Regions from separate parts of the Rhizobium sp. BK491 genome, predicted to be linked through region 2. Evidence: riboswitches for the same ligand, from Rfam matches in the RefSeq annotation. Region 2 holds a riboswitch; the other holds the start of a gene.
The links. Region 2 has a riboswitch for cobalamin ahead of cobU (bifunctional adenosylcobinamide kinase/adenosylcobinamide-phosphate guanylyltransferase). Riboswitches for the same ligand answer to the same signal wherever they lie in the genome.
Positions count from the first base shown of each region.

Region 1: it holds a riboswitch for cobalamin, as region 2 does, so the genes downstream of both, FHX05_RS26585 (DUF1636 domain-containing protein) here and cobU (bifunctional adenosylcobinamide kinase/adenosylcobinamide-phosphate guanylyltransferase) in region 2, are expected to answer to the same signal.

Region 1 is NZ_JACIAR010000009.1:129,370-133,451, reverse strand. Features, by position in the region: gene FHX05_RS30550 (hypothetical protein) at 1-183, opposite strand, end outside; gene FHX05_RS30545 (metalloregulator ArsR/SmtB family transcription factor) at 201-491, opposite strand; cobalamin riboswitch at 1,082-1,298, shown strand; gene FHX05_RS26585 (DUF1636 domain-containing protein) at 1,406-1,819, shown strand; gene FHX05_RS26580 (ABC transporter ATP-binding protein) at 1,839-2,621, shown strand; gene FHX05_RS26575 (ABC transporter substrate-binding protein) at 2,630-3,589, shown strand; gene FHX05_RS26570 (iron ABC transporter permease) at 3,656-4,082, shown strand, end outside.
Region 2 is NZ_JACIAR010000001.1:597,287-601,368, forward strand. Features, by position in the region: gene cobN (cobaltochelatase subunit CobN) at 1-401, opposite strand, end outside; gene cobW (cobalamin biosynthesis protein CobW) at 411-1,460, opposite strand; gene cobU (bifunctional adenosylcobinamide kinase/adenosylcobinamide-phosphate guanylyltransferase) at 1,466-1,990, opposite strand; cobalamin riboswitch at 2,131-2,530, opposite strand; gene FHX05_RS03015 (chloride channel protein) at 2,711-4,082, shown strand, end outside.

The sequences.
Region 1 (4,082 bases), on a different contig from region 2:
TCCATCTGGATTGGTTGTCGTCACTTCGATGACATGTTCATCGACATGGTCCCCATGCGGATGATGGAGGTGTCCATCATGGAGATAATCGATATGATCACCATGCTTGACGGCAACATGGCCGCAGCCGGCGCCGTGCTTGTGATCATGGTGGTCGTGGTGCGGCAGATTGCAGTTGCTCATGGATCTTTCCTTTCGCTTCAATGGTGTTCGCAGGCGTGGTCGATCGCGTTGTCGATCAGGGCCAGAACGTGGTTGTCAGCAATGGAATAAATGGCGTTCTGTCCATCCTTGCGTCTCCTGACCAGGCGGGCGGTCAGCAGAACCTTGAGGCGGGCCGACATGGTGCCGATCTTTTCCCCCTCGATCTCGGAGAGCTCGCCGACACTTCGTTCCTTCTGGGCCAGGAGGATGAGCGTTTTGAGCCGCAGAGGATCTGAAAGAGCCCTGAACATTGTCGCGGCGACATCCAATTGCTGCTCTGTGGCCATGCCATTAATCCAATATTCTATTGTTAGATAGAATATTGGATTAATTGATCCGTGATGTCAATGAGAAATCTCTGCCAGCATGCCGTCGCAGCTCTAAAGAAAACCACCACCGAGATTATGGCAGACCCCCACCGCAGGTCGGCCGTGATCGCCCCTCTTGTCCGACCGCTTCGCCCCATCGGCAGCGATCTTTGCGCTTATCCTCGCTCGCGCAAGGCGATCAGAGTTGCCTATATCAACGCCAAACAAGTTTTGAAGGGTATCCGGTTGGCCGGAATTCACCGTCTTGCCGTGATGAAATCAAATCCGTTTGGAGCAGCTGTGGCTAAGTGCGCCTTGCTAGATAATTTTTGGAAGATACTTACTCAGCTCCAGCCGTACGGTGACATCGTCTAGCAACAACGCTCTATGCCGTCGCTTTTCCACTTAGGGCAAGCCCACCTCCCGCTAGCATCGACTTGATAGAGAATACTTGTTATTGTAAACGTTATATCATAACAAAGGTCGAACTTATTCAAGTCGCACACTCTCAGGGAAAATAGACGATGTGTATAGAGTTCGACAGACGATTGTCACTGAGCTTGCGGTGTGTCATCCATAGACGTGATGGTGCTGCTGTCGAGGAATTCGGCATGCGGCTGAAAAGGGAACACGGTGCGGATTACCCATCAGGGGCCTAAACCGTGGCTGCCCCCGCAACTGTAAGCGGAGAGCACGTTCGCAAATACCACTGGCGTCAAAGCCGGGAAGGTGCGAACGGGCTGTGACCCGCGAGCCAGGAGACCTGCCATCAATGATGTCAACCGCAACGGACGGGGTGTTCCGATGGAAAATACGTGGTTGGGCGGCAGCGCTTTTGCGCCTTTGCGTCCCATCGTGATTTTGCCTCCGGCGAATGCTCAAGGAGGCTATTCATGCACAATGCGAACGAACGGATGCACCGGATCACCGTGTGCACGGATTGCCGCCACTTTGGTACACCATGCAAACCGGGGCTGCGGCTGCTGAGCCAACTGCAGGCGGCAATCGCTCAGGCCGGCACGGCCCTCTCGGATGATTTCAGCGTAGCAGGCAGCGTCTGCATGGCCGGCTGCACGCGGCCCTGCACGGTCGCGTTTCAGGCGACAGCGAAGGCAACTTATCTCTTCGGCGACATCGAGGGTGAGGCCGACATCGGTGAGCTGGTCGCCTTTGCCCGTATCTATCGTGAGCGTTCCGACGGCATGACACGGGCAGCCGAGCGCTCGAAAACCTTGGCCGGCAAGACGTTGGCGCGCATTCCCTCCGCGATGCTCTCCAGCGAATCTTGCCCCGAATCTTTGCAGTAGGAATTCCACCGTGGCGACCATGCAAAGACACCCATTGCTGGCGGCCCACCAGCTTGCCTGGGGGCCCTCCAAAGACAAACTCATCATCCGTGACGTCGGCCTTTCCATTGAAGCCGGCGATCGTTTGGCAATCATAGGACCGAACGGAGCAGGCAAATCGACTCTGCTTCGTTGCCTCTATCGCAATCTACGACCGCTCAAAGGTTCAGTCCTGTTCGATGGCAATGACCTCTGGTCAATCGCGCCACGGGAGGTCGCTCGCCGCATAGCGGTTGTTCTTCAGGAAACGCCGGGCGACTTCCCCTTCAGTGTCCGCGACATCGTCATGATGGGCCGCATTCCGCATCGTAAGGGCGTTGGGCGCTGGAGCGACGAGGATCACGACGCGACCGCCGCCTCATTGGCACGTCTCGATCTCCTTAGCCTGGCGTCCCGGCGGTTCTCCTCCTTGTCCGGCGGCGAAAAGCAACGCGTGCTGGTTGCCCGTGCACTCGCGCAGACCCCGGAGGTGATCATCCTCGACGAGCCCACCAATCATCTCGACATCCGCCACCAGCTTGAAGTCCTTGCATTGCTCAAAACGCTCGACCTGACAATCGTCACGACGCTGCACGACATCAATTTCGTCGCCGATTTTGCCACGCATGTGGCCGTCATCCATGCTGGTAGGGCGAGCGGCTATGGAACGCCTGATGACGTGCTGACGACGCAGCAGATCACCGCAGCCTTCGGCGTTTCCGCCGAGATCCATCACACCGGCGGCAACACCGCCCGCCGTTTTACCTTTTCCCTTCAATCATAGGAGTTTTGATGACTTTCCGCATATCGATCCAGGCTGCGGCATTTATCGCCGTAGCCGCCCTTTCGGGCACAGCCATGGCCGATCCCGTGACGGTCAGGAGTTGCAATCGCGATGTTACGTTCGATAAGGTCCCGGAGCGCGCCGTTTCCAACGACGTCAACCTCACCGAGATGATGCTTGCGCTGAAGCTTCAGGATCACATGGTCGGTTATACCGGGGTATCCGGCTGGAAGACCCTTGATGAAAAGCTCCGCGAGGGCGTCAAGGAATTGCCCGAACTCTCCCCTAAATATCCGACGAAGGAAGTCCTTCTGAACGCCAACGCCGACTTCTATTTCGCGGGCTGGAATTACGGCATGAAAGTCGGTGGCGAGGTAACCCCTGAAACCCTGGCGCCTCTCGGGATCAAGGTCTATGAGCTTACGGAATCGTGCATCTTCATCATGCCGAAGAACAAGCCCACCATGGACGACATGTTCGTCGATCTGCAGAATCTTGGCAAGATCTTCCATGTCGAGGATCGCGCGCAGGCGCTGGTTACCGACTATCGTAAACAGCTTGGCGAGATTGAAGCCAACATCGGTCATATCGACAAACCTACCCGAGTCTTCGTCTATGATTCCGGCGCGGAGAAGCCATTTACGTCAGGCCGTTACGGTATTCCGACCGCGATGATAGAGGCGGCCGGTGGCACCAACGTTATGGATGATGTTGAAAAAAGCTGGACGGAAGTCTCATGGGAGCCAGTGATCGAAAGAAATCCGCAGGTAATCGCTATCGTCGATTATGGTCAGGTGACAGCTGCCCAGAAAATCGCTTTCTTGAAGAATAATCCGGCCTTCGCCAATATCGAGGCGGTGAAAAACGATCGCTTCGTCGTCCTGCCTTATGTCGAGGCAACTCCCGGGCCACGCAATATCGAAGCGATCGGCAAGCTCGCCAAGGCTCTTCATCCGGACATGTTCTGACCCGTTCGGCTATTTGACATAAGTGCTCGGCCAAAGGCCGGGCGCTGGTTCTCCATGGATGTTTGCATGCGTTCCCGATTGTTGTCTCTCACCATTTTGCTGATCGTCCTCTTCGTCCTGTCGATCACGGCGGGTGTCTCGCTTGGGGCGGCATCCATCCATTTCGATACCGTCTGGTCGATCGTCATCAACAAGCTTCACCCGAACACCTTCGCCACGACCTGGTCGAAAGGGCAAGAAAGCATAGTCTGGGACGTCCGCTTTCCACGCGTAATCCTGGCGGCTCTGGTCGGCGCAGGCCTCGCCGTAACCGGCGCTGTTTTGCAGTCGCTGACGCGAAACCCCTTGGCGGACCCGCATCTTCTCGGCGTGTCGTCCGGCGCTGCCTTCGGCGCAATCCTGGCACTGCTGCATACCGGCCTTATTCTCGGGCTCCTGACCGTTCCGCTCTTCTCCTTCGCCGGAGCCTTGCTGGCCACCGCTGCAGTGGCGC
Region 2 (4,082 bases):
GCGTTGAGATCATCGAGCGCAACGTTGGAGAATGGCGTCAGCCCAGGATCCGGCTTCGAATCCCCCGGCAGCACCGCAATCAAGGCGCCCTGGCGCGCCGCGCAGGCATGCAGCGCTTCCAGAGCATAATGGAAGTAACTCGCCCCTCCCAGCGCCCGCACGATGATGAGCTTCGCATGCCGCGCTGTCCTGTCGACATAGGTATCGACGGACATCGGATGCTTGAGGCTCATCAGGCTTGCAAGCCGAAGGGAACGGTCGCCCTCACCATGCGCCGCGGCAATCGCCGCAAGCTCGGTATCGGCAGCCGACAGAAAGAGGATATCGCCGGGCGACTGCCCAAGGTCGATCGCCTCCTCGCCGTCGCTGATCGTTCCCTTCTGTGCCAGGAGGAGATGCATGGATTTCCCTTAGGCCAGCGCCTCGATCGCCTTGCGCACGATCGTCTCGTCCATCTCGTGCAGACCGATCACCACGAGCCGGGTCGCGCGAGCTTCGCCCGGTGTCCAGGGGCGATCGAAATAGGTGTCGATGCGGCTGCCGACGGCCTGCACCTGCAGGCGCATGGGCTTGCCGGGGACATCGACAAAGCCCTTGAGGCGCAGCACGTCATGCTCCGCAATCACGCCCTTCAGCGCATCGACGAAAGCCACCGGATCGGCGATCGGGCCAAGCTCGACGACGAAGCTGTCGAACTCGTCGTGATCGTGCGGCGTGCCGTCCTCATGCTCCAGCTCGTGATGGGATTTGCGGTTGACAATATCGTCTTCCGTGCCGATTCCGAGGCCGAGCAGGATGGCGGCCGGCACATCGCCGTTCTTCGCTTCGATGATCGTCGGCTTGCGGACCGTGCGCGAGGCAACCTCGGCGCGGACGCGGCCGAGACCGTCGATATCGATCAGGTCGGTCTTATTGAGCACGATCAGATCGGCGCAGGTCAGCTGGTCCTCGAAAAGCTCTTCGATGGGGCTTTCGTGGTCGAGCGAATCATCCTCGACGCGAGCGGCTTCGACAGCGTCATGATTGTCAGCGAAACGGCCGGCAGCAACGGCGGCACTATCGACCACGGTGATGACGCCATCGACGGTGACGTGGGTGCGGATGTCGGGCCAGTTGAAGGCAGCGACCAGCGGCTGCGGCAGAGCAAGGCCTGACGTTTCGATGACGATGTGATCCGGGCGCGCATCGCGCTCTAGAAGCTTCGTCATCGTGGGGATGAAATCGTCGGCCACGGTGCAGCAGATGCAGCCATTGGTCAGCTCGATGATATCGTCTTCGGTGCAGTTCTCCGCGCCGCAGCCCTTCAGCACGTCGCCATCGACACCGAGATCGCCGAATTCGTTGATGATGAGCGCGATCTTCTTGCCGCCGGCATTCTGCAGGAGGTTGCGGATCATCGTCGTCTTGCCGGCTCCGAGGAAGCCGGTGATGACGGTGGCGGGAATCTTTTCCTGGTTCATATGCATCAACCCTTCATTTTCAGCGGCAGGCCCGCTGCGATAAAATAAACTTCGGCACTCGCCGCTGCGACCATTTGGTGCAGACGGCCGGCATGATCGCGAAACGCGCGCGCCATGCGATTTTCCGGCACGATTCCCAAGCCCACCTCGTTGGAGACGAGAACGAGCCTCGATCGTGCGGTCGGCAGAAAGGCGGTCAGGGCGGCAAATTCCGCCGCCATGTCACGCTCGGCCATCATCAAATTGGTGACCCATAGCGTCAGGCAGTCGACAAGCACGGCTCGCCCCTCGGCATCGATGGCGGCAAGCTGCCCGACAAGATCGATCGGCTCCTCATGCGTCTGCCAGAGATCGCCGCGGTCGGCACGATGCTTTGCGATGCGCTCGCGCATCTCCTCATCCCATGCCTGCCCTGTCGCCACATAGTGACGTTCAAGACCAGTGTCCAAAACCAGGGATTCGGCAAACCTGGATTTGCCGGAACGCGCGCCCCCAAGGACGAAGACTGCTCGGGAAGTCGAAGACGACATACGCTATGCCCGCTCCCACGCGGAAGCGAGGGTGGGCAGCACATCGCTGGAACCGGAAAACGGGCGCCTACACGCCGAAAACTCGTCTTGCGCCATGACAACCTCCGTGCTGGCAGCGGAACTTACGTCCCAGAACAGGCTCTGTGCCCGGCACGCATGGCAGGTCTCCTGGCTCGCGGATAAGGCGCCGCGACGGGGGCAGACCGAAACCGGTCGCCCCCAATCGTGCACAAGCGGGTCTTTCTCGCCTTCCCGGCAATGCATCATGAAAAGGCGGACGATTCGTAGAATAAGAGGCGTCCAGCCCCGGTTAATCATGATGCCACGCCAGTGGCTTTTTCGACTTGAGCCTGTCCCGCCCCGTTCGCCCCATGCGAACCATCGACAGAACAGGCTTCGAACCGAATGAAAGACCCTGACCGCTCTACAGTCGCGGGGTCGGCTGTGATGAGAACGCCCGAATTGGGTCCGTCCCTTCACATTCCCTTTTCATCCCATGCGGCAGATCGCCGCTCGGGAACCATTCGTTATGCCGGCAATGATTAGGCTTTCACTTACGTCAAGTCAATCAAGGGCATGGATGCGACCTGCGCCGTCCCGATTGCGAAATCGGCGGAAAATTCTCATGAAACCAGCGGCTTTTTTGCCGTATTTCTTTGATGTTAGGAGTTTATAGAGGGTAAGCTCTCACATTCGAGTAAAACGTATCGTCCGTTTCCCATGCTGCAGAAATTCCAACCGCGACGCCTCGGCGTCTTCTCGGCCCTATTCGATCTCGGTCGCTTCAGGGCATTGCTGCGCCGTGGCGAATTGGGACTTGTCTTCGCCGGAGCGCTGGTAGGCATAGTATCCGGCTGTGCGGTCACGGCGATGAGCTATATCTCGCGCAAACTTCACAGCGTCATCTATGGCATAACCGACTACGAACGCTTGAGTTCGGCGGCGATGGCAATTCGGGACAAATCGGTAGTGTTCATCGCACCAATCGCAGGCGGCATCATTCTCGGCATCCTGCTCTACATATTGTCCCGCACACGCAAAAAGCCGATGGTCGATCCGATCGAAGCCAATGCGCTGCACGGCGGTCGCATGTCGCTCACCGACAGTATCATCGTTGCCGTGCAGAACCTGATCTCGAATGGATTCGGCGCCTCTGTCGGGCTTGAAGCAGGTTACACACAGATTGCCGCCGGCATCGCCTCCAAATTCGGCTACAAGATGCAGATGCGCCGCGCGGATCTGCGCATGCTCGTCGGCTGCGGCGCGGCCGGCGCCATCGCCGCCGCTTTCAACGCGCCGCTCACCGGCGCCTTCTACGCCTTCGAGCTGATCATCGGCAGCTATTCGATCGTGACCCTGACACCCGTCGTCGTTTCGGCGCTGATATCCACAATGATCGCAAGACTGCTTGCCGGCGACGACTTTGCCATCGATATCGATCACTTCGGGGCGATCGTGCCGGCGGATTATCTTCCGGCCATCCTGCTCGGCGCCTTCTGCGCCGGTATCGGCATCCTGATCATGCAGGGCGTCGCATGGGTCGAGGAACTGGCGCGCAAAAGCTCGATCGCGCCGCCTTTCCGCCCTGCACTTGGCGGCTTGGTGGTGGGAACACTGGCGTTGATCTCGCCACAGGTTCTGTCTGCCGGCCACGGCGCCCTGCATCTTAACCTATCGGCCGATGTGACGCTGAGTGCACTTGTCGGCGTCTTCGTCCTGAAGTCCCTGGCATCAGCGGTCTCGATCGGCTCCGGCTTCAGAGGCGGTCTCTTCTTTGCGTCGTTGTTCATGGGTGCGCTGCTCGGCAAGATCTTCGCTTATTGCGCACCTTATTTCGATCACGCCACGCTGACGCCGGCCGTCTACGCAGTCGTCGGCATGAGCTCGCTTGCCGTCGCGATCATTGGCGGGCCGCTTACCATGACCTTCCTGGCGCTCGAAATCACCGGAGATTTTCCGATCACCGCCCTGGTTCTGGCGGCGGTCATCACCTCCTCGCTGGTGGTGCGCACGACCTTCGGCTACTCCTTCGCCACATGGCGCTTCCATTTGCGCGGCGAGAGCATCCGCAGCGCTCACGATGTCGGCTGGA